Regions from separate parts of the Serratia sp. L9 genome, predicted to be linked through region 2. Evidence: predicted binding sites of a transcription regulator. Region 2 holds the regulator's gene; each other region holds the start of a gene.
The links. Region 2 encodes CRP, which controls carbon source genes, mostly activating them, when cyclic AMP is high. Its sites were predicted from a motif close to ATGTGANNNNNNTCACAT; they were not measured.

Region 1: ACQ86O_RS15115 (sugar transporter) is a predicted target of CRP. The motif match lies at 1,704-1,721, and genes of this name have one in related genera.
Region 3: glpT (glycerol-3-phosphate transporter) is a predicted target of CRP. The motif match lies at 2,656-2,673, and genes of this name have one in related genera.
Region 4: ACQ86O_RS23335 (ABC-F family ATPase) is a predicted target of CRP. The motif match lies at 1,953-1,970, and genes of this name have one in related genera.

What each region holds. Positions count from the first base shown of each region.
Region 1 is NZ_CP192591.1:3,205,520-3,209,950, reverse strand. Features, by position in the region: gene ACQ86O_RS15115 (sugar transporter) at 457-1,644, opposite strand; gene ACQ86O_RS15110 (ABC transporter ATP-binding protein) at 1,831-2,547, opposite strand; gene ACQ86O_RS15105 (ABC transporter ATP-binding protein) at 2,544-3,419, opposite strand; partial or broken gene livM (high-affinity branched-chain amino acid ABC transporter permease LivM) at 3,427-4,431, opposite strand, start outside.
Region 2 is NZ_CP192591.1:1,541,999-1,546,429, forward strand. Features, by position in the region: gene ACQ86O_RS07165 (YccS/YhfK family putative transporter) at 108-2,183, opposite strand; gene crp (cAMP-activated global transcriptional regulator CRP) at 2,240-2,872, opposite strand; gene ACQ86O_RS07175 (OsmC family protein) at 3,254-3,661, shown strand; gene ACQ86O_RS07180 (LysR substrate-binding domain-containing protein) at 3,665-4,431, opposite strand, start outside.
Region 3 is NZ_CP192591.1:812,093-816,523, forward strand. Features, by position in the region: gene glpB (glycerol-3-phosphate dehydrogenase subunit GlpB) at 1-901, opposite strand, end outside; partial or broken gene glpA (anaerobic glycerol-3-phosphate dehydrogenase subunit A) at 891-2,539, opposite strand; gene glpT (glycerol-3-phosphate transporter) at 2,905-4,257, shown strand; gene glpQ (glycerophosphodiester phosphodiesterase) at 4,399-4,431, shown strand, end outside.
Region 4 is NZ_CP192591.1:4,918,554-4,922,984, forward strand. Features, by position in the region: partial or broken gene moeB (molybdopterin-synthase adenylyltransferase MoeB) at 1-270, shown strand, start outside; gene ACQ86O_RS23335 (ABC-F family ATPase) at 334-1,926, opposite strand; gene ACQ86O_RS23340 (DUF1240 domain-containing protein) at 2,476-2,709, opposite strand; gene cynR (transcriptional regulator CynR) at 2,998-3,885, opposite strand; gene ACQ86O_RS23350 (carbonic anhydrase) at 4,006-4,431, shown strand, end outside.

The sequences.
Region 1 (4,431 bases), 1.7 Mb from region 2:
TCTCTCTTTCCATAAGTGTGGGGAATGGCTTCCCGGACACCAGAAAAATCCGATCAATCTGATCGTGCTTCAGCCAACCAAATCCTTACTACTGCACTAAATGCACTTACGAATTTGACTACGCTTCGACCAGAATTATCTTACACAACAAAAACACAAATAGAATCATTAACTGACCAAATCAATATAAATAGCTTTTAGTTCTGACTTTAATGTTTTTAATGTCAGTTTTAATTTAAAAATGTTTATTATTTTTTTTGTACAGAACAGAAAACCAAGACAATTCCTAAAAAATAATGTTAAGAATTAACTCATTCATGAAAAGAATAGTCCGATAAAAATTTACAAACAGATAAAGATGTCCAAACGCACGCCAGCATGAACAGCAACAATGCAGGAGGAAGATGCAGAGGGGGAAGGTATTTACCCCTTCCCCGAGGCCAAGCGTTGCGCTTGTCAGACTTGATGTTGTTGTAAACGTTCGCTGCGATAGAAGTTCAGCACGCACCAACCGAGAGCGATCAGCGCTAATGGCGCACCAACGAAACCGATGTTTGCCATTCCAAGGTGCAGGCTGACCTGATTACCCAGCAGCGCCCCGCCCCCGATACCAAAGTTATACAGTCCAGAGAAGATCGCCATTGCGACGTCCGTCGCGTCCGGTGCCAGGCTTAACACTTTAGCCTGCATGGAGAGGCCAATCGCCATGATTGCCATCCCCCATACCACGCAAAGCAACGTCAGGGAAATTTCATTGCCGGAAGCTGGCAACAGCAATAACAGGCTGGCGGCCAACAGGCCAATGGCACCAATAAAGAAGCCTGAAGGGAAGCATTCACTGTAGCGGCTAAACAGCAGGCTACCGATAATCCCCGCAGCACCAAACAGTAACAACATCAGCGTGGTAAAATTGGCAGACAACCCCACCACGGTCTGAATAAAGGGTTCGATATAGCTGTAGGCGGTAAAGTGAGCCGTAACCACCACAATAGTCAACATATACAGGCTAACCAATGCCGGGCGTTTAAATAACACCGGCACGCTGGCCAACGAGCCGGAATGTTCACTTTTGAGCACCGGCAGCAAGCGCCACAGCATCACCAGCGCCAACGTGGCACAAACCGCGATACCAATAAAAGTCATGCGCCAACCCAGCAGTTGCCCCACCACTCGGCCTAACGGCAAGCCCAGTACCATCGCCAACGCGGTTCCCCCCGCCAGCATGCTCAACGCCTGCGCCTTCTTGCCCGCCGGCGCCATGCGGATAGCCAATGACGCAGTAATTGACCAGAACACCGAGTGTGCCAGCGCTACACCAATCCGCGAAATCACCAGGGTAGTAAAGTCCCATGCCACCGCCGTGAGCACATGGCTGGCAATAAATAGCACAAACACCCCGATCAACAGCTTGCGCCGTTCAATCTTGCTGGTCAGCAACATACAGATTAACGAAGCCGTGGCGACAATCCAGGCATAGATAGTGATGATCAGGCCAACCTGCTCGGTCTGCATCTCAAAGCTTTGGGCAATATCGCTCAATAACCCGACAGGGATAAATTCGGTGGTATTAAAGATAAATGCCGAAACGGCAAGGACGACGACACGCAACCAGGCGGTTGAGCGAGAAGTGCTGACTTCTTCCATATTGAGATGTTCCAGTACAGGGCGGGCAATAGCGATATTTTATCCAACCCGTAACAAAAATGCGATTCACATCACATTTTTTATAGTGCTGAATTGTTCAGCAGCAACCCCAAGGGCAGAAATATCGGCTTTCAGGCCCCATCGGCTCCCGATGAAAAGTGGCCCTTCCATCGGGAGCGATAATCGTTAACCTCCTCCCAGATAGGCTTTTCTCACCTCCTGGTTACTTAGCAGTTCTGCCCCTGTGCCGCTCAGACGGATCTGGCCGTTGACCATCACATACCCCCGGTCGGAAAGTTTCAACGCGTGGTTGGCATTCTGCTCCACCAGGAAAATGGTCATCCCGCTGTTGGCCAGCTCACGCAGAATGCTGAATATCTGTTTGACGATGATCGGCGCCAGCCCCAGGCTGGGCTCATCCAGCAAAAGCAGTTTTGGCCGGCTCATCAACGCACGGGCTATCGCCAGCATTTGCTGTTCCCCACCCGACATGGTCATTGCCCGCTGGTTACGCCGCTCTTTCAGGCGTGGGAACAGCTCGAACATACGCTGCATATCTTCGGCAACATAGCGGTTACCCAGCGTGATGGTGCCCATCAACAGGTTTTCCTCCACGCTCATATCCGGGAAAATCCGCCGCCCTTCCGGAGCCTGTGCAATGCCACTGCTGGCGACAAAATGTGTCGAGCGCTGGCTGATATCCTCACCGTGAAACAGAATTTGCCCACCGCTGATACGGGGTTGACCGAAAATCGACATCAGCAACGTGGACTTCCCTGCACCGTTGGCGCCGATCAGCGCAACGGTTTCCCCTTGCCTCACCTGCAATGACACCTGCTGCAGCGCCTGGATCGGGCCGTAATGCACATCCACATTGCGAAATTCCAGCATCACGTCGTTCATCCCGCCAACTCCTCTTCGTCCGCACCCAGATAAGCGGCAATCACACTGTCATTATGTTGGATCTCCTGCGGTGAACCCTGCGCGATCACATCCCCATGATCCAGCACGATCACCCGATCGGAGATTTCCATCACCATCCCCATATCATGCTCGATCAACAGCACCGTGATGCCATGATGCTGACGCAGGAAACGGATAATCCGGCTTAAGGTGGCGGTTTCTACCGGATTCAGCCCGGCGGCAGGTTCATCCAGGCAGATCATCTCCGGGGTGGTGCACATGGCTCGGGCAATTTCCAGCCGCCGCTGCTGGCCGTATGACATCTCCCCCGCCAGTCGGTTGGCGCAATCTACCAGTTCGACCACCTCCAGCCAGTAAAATGCGCGATCGAGGGCCTCGCTCTCTGCCCGGCGATAGGCGACCGTATTCAGCACACCAGCCACCAGGTTACGATTGCTCAGGCGGTGTTGCGCCACCAGCAGGTTTTCTACCACCGACATTTCACGGAACAGGCGGATATTCTGGAAAGTCCGGGCCAGTCCGGCACGGTTCACCAAATGAGTACCGCCAAACATTTTGTAGTAAAGACGCGATCCCAGTTGCGCGGGGTTAATCCAGTCGCTGGCCTGGAATTTCTGCCCGAGAACGCGGATCACATCGGTGGGTTTCTTGCGGGTGTTGAGCACAATAGCGCCGCCGCTGGCGCGATAAAAACCCGTCAGACAGTTGAACACCGTGGTTTTCCCTGCGCCATTCGGGCCAATCAATGCGGTAATCGACCCCCGTTCAACCTGCAGATTCACATCGTTCAACGCCTTGATGCCACCAAAGCGCATCATCAGGTGTTCGACTCGCAAAATGGCATCGTTCATGGCGCCACCCCTTGCGTGTTGCAAAGCTGCTGCGACTGATACGTACCAGGCCACGTGGGCGCCAGATCATCATCAACACCATCAGCACACCGAACAATAACACCCGATATTCAGCAAAACTGCGCAGCAGCTCAGGTGCCACCGTTAGCACAAAGGCCGCCAGCACCACGCCGATGGTCGAGCCCATGCCGCCGAGCACCACAATCGCCAGGATCAGCGCCGACTCAAAGAAGGTGAATGAAGTCGGGTTGACGAAGCCTTGATAAGTGGCAAAGAACACCCCGGCGATCCCGGCGGTGGAAGCCCCCATCATAAACGCCGAGAGTTTGACCAATACATGGTTCAGCCCAAGCGAGCGGCAGGCAATTTCATCCTCACGCAGTGCCTCCCACGCGCGTCCAATCGGCATCCGCGTCAGGCGATGTTTTACGAACAGCACCAGCAATACCACCATGCATAACACCGCGTAAATAAAGATAAACTTCAGGTTGGGGTTATAAGGGATAGCCAGGAATTCATGAATAGGTATCCCCCTTCTTTGGCACGGCGGCCAAACTCCAGGCCGAACAAGGTGGGTGCAGGTACCGAAACACCGTTAGGTCCGCCGGTGAGCGACATCCAGTTATTCAGCACCAGACGGATGATCTCACCAAAACCCAAGGTCACGATCGCCAGATAGTCGCCATGCATACGCAGCACCGGGAACCCCAGCAGCGCCCCCGCCAAAGCCGCCATCAGAGCCCCCAGCGGCAGCATTGCCCAAAAACCCAGGCCAAGATACTGATAACCAAGCGCAAGACCATAGGCTCCGATGGCGTAAAACGCCACGTATCCCAGATCGAGTAACCCGGCCAGCCCGACAACAATGTTCAGCCCCAGCCCCAACAGCACGTAGATCAGGCCAAGGATCGCCACCGTCAGCAGGTATTTGGTCGCTATAAACGGGAACAACAGCGCCAGCACGGCCAACAGTGGCATGATCCAGCGAAGACTGGTTTTAGCACCGATTGAC
Region 2 (4,431 bases):
CTGGACAGGGAGGGATAAATGCCGCGAGCGCAGGGATGCGCAAGAGCCGCCAACTCGACTTACTTTGAGTATAAGCCAGCATCTTCAAGGATTACGCTCCTGCACTATCAGCTTTCCCGTAATTTCCGCTTCAGCCAGATCCCGTGGTGCGGCCGCTGGCGCCAGGCCAGTGACGAAATGGTATGCATCACGCTCAGGTGCGAAAGAATACGCCGCAGGTGGCGCTCCATTTCGGTGACTGGCATATCCGGGTGCAGATCCGGTAAACGCATAATGCTGTTGTTGGTGCTCGGGCCATCATATTCCAGCCGCTGCTGGCAACTTTGCAGTGCAATTTCAGAACTTTGCAGATACTCCTGCGCCAGTTTCGGCGTCAGCATATAGTGCTCGCGGGCCAAAATGGTCATTGCATTCAGGTGTTCGACAATAAACTGGTTATGCGTGATCCACAGCCGCATATCTGCCAGATAGTCCGATTCAAACCCCGGTTCCTGCATCGCCTGATTGAGCGAGGTAAACAGCGCATTGTGCGCCTGATTGACCTGCATACGCGCATAGGCCAACTGGGTGGCGTCCGGTTCCTGTTCTTTGAGCAGCAAACGCAATGCCGTCTGTTCTTGCTCCAGCGCCTGATGGGCGTTTTTACGCAGTTGGCCACTCTGCCACTGGGGCCATAGCCAGATGGTGCCGCCAAACACCAGCACGCAACCAATAAGGGTGTCGATCAGCCGGGGGATCAGGAAATGGCTGCCGTCGAGTGCCAATATTTGCAACGTGTAGACCGCCGTAACGGTGAACCCCATTACCGCCAACCCGTAGTTCTTACGCAAGATCAGATAGGCCGCCAGAGTCATTGCCAGCATGATGCTCAGCGTTACATTCTCTGGCAGTTGCAGTTGTAACAGCCCGGCGGCAATCACCAGCCCGGCCAGCGTACCGAGCGCACGGTGCTGGATCCTTACCCGTGTGGCGTTATAGCCGTTCTGGCTGACCAGCATGATGGTCAGTAAGATCCAATAGGGTTTCGGCAGGTTGAAAATCATGCCCAGGCTGCTGCCTACCGCCAAGATCACCCCTAGCCGGGCCGCATTACGCAGGGCGTTGGATTTAAACGACAGGTAGCTGGCTACCGCAGGCCAGAACGGCAGGCGTGTCTGGTTGGCCATCAGGTTGCGGCGATACAGCGGGTGCTGGGTGCGCAGCAGGCGCGCTATGCGGCTGAAGTGATAATAACAGAACTGACCAACCGGATTATCGGCATGCTGAGCGGCCACTTTCTCCAGCGCGGCCAGCTCGTTCTTCATGCTGAAACGGGCAGAGTGCCGATGATAGAGAATATCGTCGGCCACTATGCGCAGGCGTGCCGCGATCACCTGGGCGTTACGGCGGATAATTGCTTCGGCCTGGCTCTGCTCAACCAGCTTTTGCACTTCTTCCGGCAGATGCAGGCTGACGGTAATGTGCTCCTGCAGATCGAGCGCTACCTGGAAAGTGCGGCGCAGGCGTTTTTGCTCCAGATTATTGGTATGGGGCAGAAAGTTGAGCTGCTGATACAGCAGGCTAATCAGGTCCATCACTTTCTGCTGGCGTTGCAGCAGCGGTGGCAGAGCAGTTTCTGGATCGGTGTGTTGAGTCAGCAGCGAGTATTTGGCTTCAAAATAGTCGGCTAGCTGCCGATAGAGCTGGTTCAGGGATTCGCGCATCGGCTGCTCTTTCCACAATTTGAACCAGAACCAGGTAAACAGCCCGTACCAGGCGGTGCCTACGGCATACAGCAAGGGGGCATGCCATATCGGGACGGTACCGGCCATGCTGAGAGAGAAGATGGCGGCAACCAGTGCTGCAGGCAGCAGGCGGGCATGCAGTGGGCTAATTTCACCACTGACACCAAGCAGCAGCGCCATAACCAGCATCAGTAAGGGGAGTGGGAGGTGCCAAAGCAGAGCCTGTTGCAGCAAAATGCTGCTGATGGCGAATAGCGAACCGCCAACCATCAGGCGTTTGAAAAAGCGTTTATGAGGCGTATCCAGCCCGGCGATATTACAGCAGGCGGGAACCAGCGAGAACATCATGCCCAATTGCAGGTTACCAATCAGCAGGCCAAAAGCCACCGGTAAACACAGCACCAGCGTTTGGCGCAGTGCATAGTTGACTTCCGGGTGGTAAATCAGGCGGCGCCACATGGTTTGCTATTCAGCAGGCAAAAAAACGGCGCATTGATGCGCCGCTTCTTCAGGGATTAACGTGTACCGTACACGACAATGGTTTTGCCGTGAGCGGAAATCAGATTCTGATCTTCGAGCATCTTCAAAATACGACCAACGGTTTCACGTGAACAACCGACGATCTGGCCAATTTCCTGGCGGGTGATCTTGATCTGCATGCCATCTGGGTGAGTCATGGCATCAGGCTGTTTTGCCAGGTTCAGCAAGGTTTGCGCGATGCGGCCGGTAACATCAAGGAAGGCGAGGTTACCCACTTTCTCTGAGGTAATTTGCAGGCGGTTTGCCATCTGAGCGGACAGGCGCATCAGAATATCCGGGTTAACCTGGATCAACTGGCGGAATTTCTTGTAGGAAATTTCAGCCACTTCACAGGCCGTTTTTGCCCTTACCCAGGCGCTACGTTCCTGGCCTTCTTCAAATAATCCAAGCTCGCCGATGAAATCCCCCTGGTTAAGGTAGGACAGGATCATCTCTTTACCTTCTTCATCTTTAATCAGCACCGCAACGGAGCCTTTCACGATGTAGTAAAGCGTTTCGGCCTTTTCACCTTGGTGAATCAGCGTACTCTTTGATGGATATTTGTGGATATGACAATGAGACAGGAACCATTCAAGAGTCGGGTCTGTTTGCGGTTTGCCGAGAACCATTCGCTGTTATCCTCTGTTGTTATCGCTGCCTTGTATCACAGGGGTCAGAGTTCCCTGTAAAACGTGCTTATAGCCTGGGGTTTTAGTTGTGGCTATCAACAGGTTTTGAGGCGTGTTATAGAAATACGCTTGTGCTCTAGCATATTAACTTGCGCGAAGTGCTGCAAGCTACATTCTGTTAACATACCAATATAGGGGCCTTTCCTTGGACATTTCCCTGAAATCGGTGACCTGGAAAGAGTTGTTGCGGCTCTGTTTGTAGCACAGAGTGAGGCGGGTGTCTTGTGTTGTCTCGCTTCAGCATGATTAGCGTCAGGTTCCGTTGCCAGTTTCTATACGAAAGCGTACCCTGTTTTTGAGAAATTAACCGGAGTGTACAAAATGCAGGCAAGAGTTAAGTGGGTGGAAGGACTGACATTCTTGGGTGAATCTGCGTCTGGCCATCAGATTTTGATGGATGGAAACGCTGGTGATAAAGCACCCAGCCCAATGGAGATGGTGTTGATGTCCGTAGGCGGTTGCAGCGCCATCGATGTGGTGGCTATTTTGCAAAAAGGCCGTAACGACGTTCGTGATTGCGAGGTGAAGCTGACCTCTGAGCGTCGTGAGGAAGCCCCTCGTTTGTTTACCCATATCAACCTGCATTTTATTGTTAGCGGCAAAGGGCTGACCTATAAGATTGTAGAGCGCGCGGTTGACCTTTCTGCCGAGAAGTACTGCTCCGTTTCGCTGATGCTGGGCAAAGCTGCCAACATCACCCACAGCTTTGAAATCCGCGAAGTAGCCTGAGCCTTACCAGGCGTAGCGCTGGCAATGAAGGCGCAATAAATCCAGAAATCGCCGCGCCGTTACGGTCAGTGGCGATTTCTGCGAATACAACACGCAATACTGTGCCTGCGGCAGGCTGTCGATAGGTAACGTCACCAGTTGGTGCTGCAAATTAAACGGCGCACTCATCGCCCGTGCCACGATGGTCAGATAGTTGGTCTGCATAACCATATTCAACCCACATACCACCGAGTCTGAACGTATAGGCGCGTGGATCAATTGCTGATAGAACGAGCCGAGCACCGATTGCAGTTGCTGGTAATACCCCATATCAGTTTCCGGTAATAACCATTTGGCCTCACAAAGCTCATCAAGCGATGTCGCCTGTCCCAGCGGATGGCCCTGGCGGGCGATGATGCAAAATGATGCGCTGAACAGCGGTTCGCGAACCAAATCTTCCAGGGGTAGCTCCTGGCTTACGGTGCCTACGGCAAAATCCAGACGCCCTTCGCGCAGGGCGGGCAGCAAGGTGGAAAGCTGCGCCTCGCGGATCAGCACATTGGCCTGCGGGAACGGCTGTTTAAAGTCTTCGACCAGTGCGGGTAATACCGTGAGTGCCAATAAAGAAGAGCAACCGATAGCCACGCTGCCTTGCGAATGCTGGTTCAACTGCTGGATCTCGTCGGCGGCACGTTGTAATTCTTCCAGAATCAACTGCATCCGCAGGGCAAATGCCCGGCCAGTTTCGGTCAGCGTCATCCCCTGGCTGCTGCGAATGATCAATTGGGTTT
Region 3 (4,431 bases), 730 kb from region 2:
TACGGGTATACAGGCCGGTAATCCGTTGCCCATCGAAACGGGCCCGCAACACGGTGTCACCCGGCATAAATACCCCGCCCAGTTGCTGCAAGCGTTGGCGCAAAGCCTGGTGTAACCGCATCCCAAGCACGGAAGGAGGCAGTGTCGGCAGCAAGAAGACCGGCTTGCCAACGGCCTGGCGCAGCGCCATCAGCGGCTCATCACTCTCCAGCCCCAGGCAGGCTGGCAGGAAGATCGCTTCAGCTTCTCCAGCCTGGCGTTTCACTTCTTCCGCCAATGCCGCCAAGTGCTCTGGCAGATCCAGCACGCGGGCGATATTCACCGCGCGAAATTCACTCGGGTTATTACGCAGACGATCCAATACCGGCAAATGCAGAAACTCTACCGCTGCCGTAATGCCCTGCTCTTCAGCTAATGAGCTGGCGGCCATTTGTGGTTGAAAATCCAGGAAACCTTCAATCCCCAGCACCGCAATGTTTTGCCAGGGCAGTTTGCCTGCCAGCGGCAAAACCGGGATCGCCTGTGGGCTGAGCCAGGTGGCTCGGGAAGTCCCTAACGGAGTAACACGCAGATGGTTTTGTTCACTGCTGCCCTGCATTTGCAAGCCGCAACGCTGCAACAGCTGTTCAGCTTCGGTGGCCAGCCTGGCCACCTGTGTAGCACCAATCAGGCTGTAAGGATGCTGTGCCGCCTGTTGTGCCAAAGCGGGCAAGGCAGCCGCCGGTGAGGCTACCGGTGTGCCATCGGGCAATTGAGCCAGCAAATCGAGCGAACCGGAAGAGAAATAGAGCGCACTCTGGCCAGAACTGACCACCGCACAGCGTTTACCCAGCTCGGCTAAACGAACGGCGCAGCTCAAACCGGCCAGACCACCGCCAATCACCACCACATCAAATTGCATCATCCGCCTCCTGCTTACGGTCATCACGGGCATCGAGCCCGCATAACCCTTGGTAAACCCAACTGGTGAATTCGCTCTCGCGCAGCGCATCGCCCCAGGCGATGGGCCGCACCCCTTTCCAGCGTTCATTGAGGAAGTGGGAGAGCTGGGCGATGGATTGCTGCGGTGTGGTCACGTTAAAGCGCGTCAGTAGGCCAGCGGCACGGCAGGCGCACAGTTCCCCTGGCAGGTGCCCATCCCCACGCGGGTGCGGCGGCGTAAATCAACCAGGTTGTTGACGGTCAGGGTATTCACTGCATAGCGGACTTCCCCGGCGGTGACCGCTTCGCATTCACACACCAGGCTGTTGTCCAGGCGGTTACCGGATGGCACCAGACTGGCGCGATCGCCGTGGCGATATATCGCTGAACCGCGAATACTGGCTGGCAAAGCCACCACGTTACGCACGGTTTCTTCTGCGGATTGGCGAGATCCCGGCAAGGCTTCTTCTGCGGTGGTGCAAGGGCTATCGACACCCAGCTTGGCGCAGACCATATCGGTGGCCCATTGCGCCATCAGCCGGTAAGTCATCAGCTTGCCGCCGGTAATGGTGATAAAACCTTCCAGCCCATCCCGCACCGCATGATCGAGCAGGACAATGCCACGGCTGACGTTGCGCCCGGTAGGATCGTCGTCGCGGCCCACCAGTGGCCGGACTCCGGCATAAGCCCGCAGAATACGGGTTTGAGCCAGCTCAGGGGCCAGCAGAGAACCTTCACGGATCAACACATCCACTTCCTGAGGCGTAACCACCATATTGTCGATTTGGTCGTAATCAATATGTGTGGAAGTCGTGCCAATCAGCGAAATAGTGTCACCCGGCACCAGAATGTCGGCATCCGCCGGTTTACGACAACGGTTGATCACCATGTTGTTAATGCGATGGCCCAGGATCAACAGCGCCCCTTTGGATGGGAACATGCGAACGCGCAGATCGGCGTATTCGGCGATCTGCTGGCCCCATATCCCTGCAGCATTCACCACTACCTGCGCATAAATGTCGTATTGACGCGCCGCTTGATGGTCGAAAACGCTCACGCCATTCACACGGTCGCCCACGCGTATCAGACCGGTAACTTGATGATAGGTAAGGATCTGCGCGCCATATGCACGGGCATCAAGCATATTGGCCGCGGTTAAGCGAAAAGGATCAACCGTGCCATCCGGCACGCGTACCGCGCCGATCAGGCTTGGGTTGGCCGCTGGTTCCAGACGCAGCGCCAGTTGGGGGTCGATGGCTTCGGCCTCGATCCCGGCGTTGCGGCAGGCGGATATAAACTGTTGCTGATAGGCCAGCGAATCTTGCGGCAAGGTAATAAACAGACCATCAGTACGCTCGATACAGTGATGAGCAATACGCTTGAGAATGCGGTTTTCTTCGATACATTCGCGAGCCGACTCATCATCGGTCACCGCATAGCGAGCGCCGCTGTGCAGCAGACCATGGTTACGGCCCGTGGCACCGGTGGCAATGTCATGCCGCTCCAGCAATACACAGCGCAAGCCTCGCCGCGCACAATCACGAGCGATCCCCGCGCCGGTGGCTCCGCCGCCAATAATGATCACATCCGTTTCGGTCACTGGTGAGTTGTTGCTCATCACGCCCCCTAAGCCTGTAGTTATGAGTTTATTTAGCCACAGTTACTGGGGTCTTTGTTTGATAAGGAACAATAACGAACAAAAAACGAAAACAAAATGTCCTTAAAAAACCATCAATGTGATCAATATCACGAGTTTTTTGCGATTACCTATTTCATAACGTTAACCAATCGCTCAAAATCCGCCACGGTTTCATAAAAGTGTAACAAATGCGCCTTCCATCACAGTGACGTTTGTTGGTTTTCACTAGGATTACGCTCGTTATAGAACAATTTGACAACACTTCTGGCATCCGCTCGACCATCTTCAGGATATCCGTTTCCTGCTGATGCAATAAATAACTGATAAAGCCATCGGAGGCGCTCATGTTGAGTATTTTTAAACCAGCCGCACACATTTCACGTGTGCCGGTAGATAAGGTAGACCCGCTCTACCGCAAGCTACGCTGGCAAATTTTTATGGGGATCTTTTTCGGTTACGCAGCTTACTATCTGGTGCGTAAAAACTTCACCCTGGCGATGCCGTATCTGATCGATCAGGGGTTCAGCCGTGGTGACCTGGGCTTTGCACTGTCAGGGATCTCCATTGCCTACGGTTTCTCCAAGTTTATCATGGGCTCGGTTTCTGACCGTTCCAATCCCCGGGTATTCTTGCCTGCCGGCCTGATCCTGGCCGCCGCCGTAATGCTGTTTATGGGCTTCGTGCCTTGGGCAACCTCCAGCATCGCCGTGATGTTCGTGCTGTTGTTCCTGTGCGGTTGGTTCCAGGGTATGGGTTGGCCTCCGTGTGGCCGTACCATGGTTCACTGGTGGTCGCAGAAAGAGCGTGGCGGTATCGTTTCGGTGTGGAACTGCGCCCACAACGTGGGTGGCGGTCTGCCTCCACTGCTGTTCCTGCTGGGTATGGCGTGGTTTAACGATTGGCATGCGGCGCTGTATATGCCTGCTTTCGGCGCGATCCTGGTGGCGCTGATCGCCTTCGCATTGATGCGTGACACCCCGCAATCTTGTGGCCTGCCACCGATTGAAGAGTACAAAAACGACTATCCGGATGATTACACCCAAGAAGCAGAAGAAGAACTGACAGCCAAACAGATCTTCATGCAGTATGTGCTGCCAAACAAACTGCTGTGGTACATCGCTATCGCCAACGTGTTTGTCTATCTGTTGCGCTACGGCATCCTGGACTGGTCACCAACCTACCTGAAAGAAGTGAAACACTTCGCGTTGGACAAGTCCTCCTGGGCCTACTTCCTGTACGAATATGCCGGTATTCCAGGCACCCTGCTGTGCGGCTGGATGTCGGACAAGGTGTTTAAAGGCAACCGTGGCGCTACCGGGGTGTTCTTTATGACGCTGGTGACTATCGCCACTGTCGTTTACTGGCTGAACCCGGTGGGCAACCCTGGCATCGATATGGCCTGTATGATCACCATCGGCTTCCTGATCTACGGCCCGGTCATGCTGATTGGTCTGCACGCTCTGGAACTGGCACCGAAAAAAGCGGCAGGTACCGCAGCTGGCTTCACCGGTCTGTTCGGTTATCTGGGCGGTTCGGTCGCAGCGAGCGCCATCGTCGGTTACACCGTTGACTACTTCGGTTGGGACGGCGGCTTTATGGTCATGATCGGCGGCAGCATCGGCGCAGTACTTCTGCTGATACTGACCATGTTCAGCGAGAAGAAACACCACGCAGAAATCGCGGCCAAACGCGGCTAATTTCGCCACAACGCTTTTTGCATAATCTTTACCCTAAGGATTTCAAGTAGCAACGCTGCAGCTTGAAAGACGACAGGTAACAAGGCCGCACTCTCTGCGGCCTTTTTCATAGCCTCTACCTACAACATGGAGAATCACAGAATGCGGACTCAAACCAAAACCCTGCTGACGGGG
Region 4 (4,431 bases), 2.3 Mb from region 2:
CAACTCAGCGTATTTACCTATCAGCCCGAAGAACCCTGTTACCGTTGCCTGAGCAGACTGTTTGGCGAAAATGCCCTTACCTGCGTAGAAGCCGGTGTCATGGCCCCCTTGGTGGGCACCATCGGCACCTTGCAGGCAATGGAAGCCATCAAGCTATTGGCGGGATATGGCCAGCCGCTGGTGGGTAAATTGCTGATGTTTGATGCCATGAGCATGCAGTTTCGCGAAATGAAACTGCCTAAAGATCCACGATGTGAAGTGTGTGGCTGAGCGATCAGAAAAGATTAAAAAATGGGCCGTCACGACGGCCCATAAGCTTTCAGCGGTGCTGAATCAGACAATACCCTGGCTACGCAGATAATCTTCGTAGTTGCCGGTGAAGTCGATCACCTTGTTCGGTGTCATTTCCAGAATGCGGGTTGCCAAAGAGCTGACGAACTCACGGTCGTGGGAAACGAAGATCAGGGTGCCTTCGTACATTTCCAACGCCATGTTCAGCGACTCGATGGATTCCATATCCATGTGGTTGGTAGGTTCATCCATAATCAGGATATTAGGACGCTGCATCATCAACTTGCCAAACAGCATGCGGCCTTTCTCACCACCAGACAGCACCTTCACGCGCTTCTTGATATCATCCTGGCTGAAAAGCAGACGTCCAAGCACGCTGCGCACTGCTTGCTCATCGTCCTTTTCCTGCTTCCACTGGCTCATCCAGTCAAACACGGTCTGGGTATCGTCGAATTCGTATTCGTGATCCTGAGCGTAGTAGCCGATCTTGGCGTTTTCAGACCATTTCACGGTGCCGTTATCTGGCTGCACGTCACCTACCAGCGTTTTCAGCAAGGTAGATTTACCGATACCGTTAGGCCCCAGGATGGCGACTTTCTCGCCCACTTCAACCATCAGGTTGAATTTACTGAACAGAGGGCCGTTATCGAAACCTTTTGCCAACGCTTCCACTTCCAGCGCATTACGGAACAGCTTTTTGTCCTGCTCGAAACGAATAAACGGGTTCTGGCGGCTAGAGGCTTTCACTTCGTCCAACTGGATCTTGTCAATCTGGCGGGCACGAGAAGTGGCCTGTTTAGATTTGGAAGCATTGGCGCTAAAGCGGCTGACGAATGACTGCAGTTCGTTGATCTGCGCCTTCTTCTTGGCGTTGTCGGCCATCAAGCGCTCACGCGCCTGGGTTGCTGCCGTCATATATTCGTCGTAGTTACCCGGATACACGCGCAGTTCGCCGTAGTCCAGATCCGCCATGTGGGTACAAACCATGTTCAGGAAGTGACGATCGTGCGAAATAATAATCATGGTGCTGTTACGTTCGTTCAGCACCTGCTCCAGCCAGCGGATGGTATCGATATCCAGGTTGTTGGTTGGTTCGTCAAGCAGCAGGATTTCGGGATCAGAGAACAGCGCCTGCGCCAGCAAGACACGCAGTTTGAAGCCTGGAGCGATCTCGCTCATCGGGCCGTAATGCTGTTCAACCGGGATCCCCACGCCAAGCAACAGCTCACCGGCACGTGCTTCAGCGGTGTAACCATCCATCTCGCCATAGGCCACTTCCAGATCGGCCACTTTATAGCCGTCTTCTTCGCTCATCTCCGCCATGGCGTAGATGCGATCGCGCTCTTCCTTCACCGCCCACAGTTCCGTGTGGCCCATGATCACGGTATCCAGCACGCTGAACTGTTCAAAAGCGAACTGATCCTGGCGCAGTTTACCCAGGCGCTCATTCGGATCCAGGAACACGTTACCGCCGCTCGGCACCAGATCGCCGCCGAGGATTTTCATGAACGTCGATTTGCCGCAGCCGTTGGCCCCGATCAGACCATAACGGTTACCGCCGCCAAACTTGACAGAGATGTTTTCAAACAATGGCTTACTGCCGAACTGCATAGTGATATTGTTAGTGCTTAACACAGCGCTCGCTCTTAATTTAATTGGGAATGTGATTTGGCGCGCATTATGCCATAACGGCGGTGAGAGATCGCGGGGATTTTTGGTTGATATTTGAGCGCAAATAAACGTTAACCGACTTGCGCCTAATAACCATACAAAGTCAAATGCCATTACAGCGCTTATTTTTTGTTACTCGCCTGCCCCTGGCTGAGCAGGCGAGTAATTCTTATCAATGGGAATAACATAAGCTAATGTGACAGTAGCAATGATTGTGCCGCCGATATAAAGCACTCTCTCCATTATTGTGTCAAAATGAAAAAAGAAATACACGCATAGCAGAAAGCCGATGGAGCCTAGCAAGTGAATCAGAGTGTTTGCTATAGTGAAACACACTTTGTCTTTAAATTTTTTTCCCATTTAGCTCTTTCTCCACAAATGATACTATTTTATTAAACGGTTCTTGGCCATGTTTCTGCCTAACCGTGAGTACATCAACAAATGGTTGAGGGACGATAAGGTCTATTCATTTGGTGTCAAGCACACTTGAGAAAACGTGCTTGTTTATTGTCATCATGAGCATAAACTTATCTCTTTTACAAATTTATCAGGCGCCATCCAAGATGTTCTTTGACATACGTCATACCCATTACCTTTAAGCTTATTATCGATATATATCGATGTAAACAAACTAATAATGGTGCCAATTATTGCTAAAATAGCTAATGAACTCGCTAATTTATTATTCATCTTCGCTTGTTTATCTGTTATTGCCGAATAAGATACCAGATGGGATTTCATCAGCATTGAATCCCTTCAATTGAGTCTACACCAAGGTGTTATAGACGATAACAGAACGGGATCCTATGATTTTTATCAGACCCACATTCGATTTTATTTAATGATTATGGCTAAAGTGGCCCGCCTGGTAGCAGATAATTGATTTCATTATCTCTAATTGCAAAAAACGCATGCGCAATAACTATTTTTAATAAAAATGAAATTCAAACAATGAATGAAATAAGCGTTTTATTTGAAAATGCGGCACTCAGCCTAGGGCCAAAATAGCCGAAAATCGGGATCAAGGGAACGTATTCAGCGCATTTCTAACGCCAATTCATTTAACATCTCAATAAATGCCCGCACAGCAGCACTGCGATAACCTTCTTTGCGCTGTAACAGCAACGCGTTACGTGCAGGCATCGGGATCGCCAGAGGGATTGGTCGTAAAAGCGGATTATCCCGCGCAATGGCCTGCGGCAAAATGGTGGCAAGCTGGCCCCGGCGCACAATTTCCACGATGGCACCAATTGCGTTGGCCTCCATCGCTACGTATGGAGTAATACTTTGGTGTTGGCAATAGTCATCCACGTAAATGCGTGTGGCGAAATCACGGTTCAGCAGCACCATTGGCAGTTGTTGCAGCTCAAGCGCGCTCAGGGTATCGCGGCGATTGGCGAGGTGATGCCCTTCACCCACCACCAGTTGCAACCTCTCCGTAAACAACATGCTGGCTTCTATATCTAGCGACTGAACAGGATCGAAAGCGATACCGATATCCAGACTATCGTCGCAAAGCAATGTCTCTATCTTATCCTGCGTCATCTCCTGGATATTCAGCGTAATGCCAGGGTAAAGCCGAAAGAAACGGTCAACCAGCGGGCCAATCAGATAGGCAGTAAAGGTGGGCGTCATTGCCAGGCGCAGGCTGCCACGCTCCAGCGTTGCAACGTCCTGGATCGCCCGCTTTCCGGCATCCAAATCCTGCAACGCCAGGCGGGCGTAACGCATCCAGGCCTCACCGGCATCCGTTAGTTGCACTTTCCGCCCCGAACGATCAAACAGCGTTGTTTGCAGAGACTCTTCCAACTGTTTGATTTGTTGTGACAAAGTGGGTTGAGAGACATGTAACACCTCGGCCGCTCTGGTGAAATTCCCCTGCTCTGCCACCGCCAAAAAGTAACGAATGTGCCGAAGTAACATAACGCCTCAAACTATTGGTAAAAACTATGGACATTATTATAAATAAGTCTTGGACCCTATAGCCAGAAAAATCCATTCTTGCACTCATTGATGAGCAGGCAACAAATTGATGGAGATAATATGCAAGAGGTAATTGACGGTTTTCTCAAATTCCAGCGTGAAGCCTTTGTTGAGCGTACAGAATTGTTCAAACGCCTGGCGAACAGCCAGAGCCCTCATACCCTTTTCATCTCATGTTCCGACAGCCGTCTGGTACCGGAACTGATTACCCAACGCGAACCGGGCGATCTGTTCGTGATCCGTAATGCGGGCAACATCGTCCCGTCCTTCGGACCAGAACCGGGCGGTGTCTCGGCCTCAGTGGAATATGCCGTTGCCGAGCTGGGCGTGGAAGACATTGTCATCTGTGGCCATTCAGATTGCGGGGCCATGACCGCCATTGCTACCTGCAAATGCCTTGATCACATGCCTACCGTTGCCCATTGGTTGCGCTACGCCGATGCCGCCAAGGCGGTAAATCAGGCCAACGAACATGCCAGTGAACAT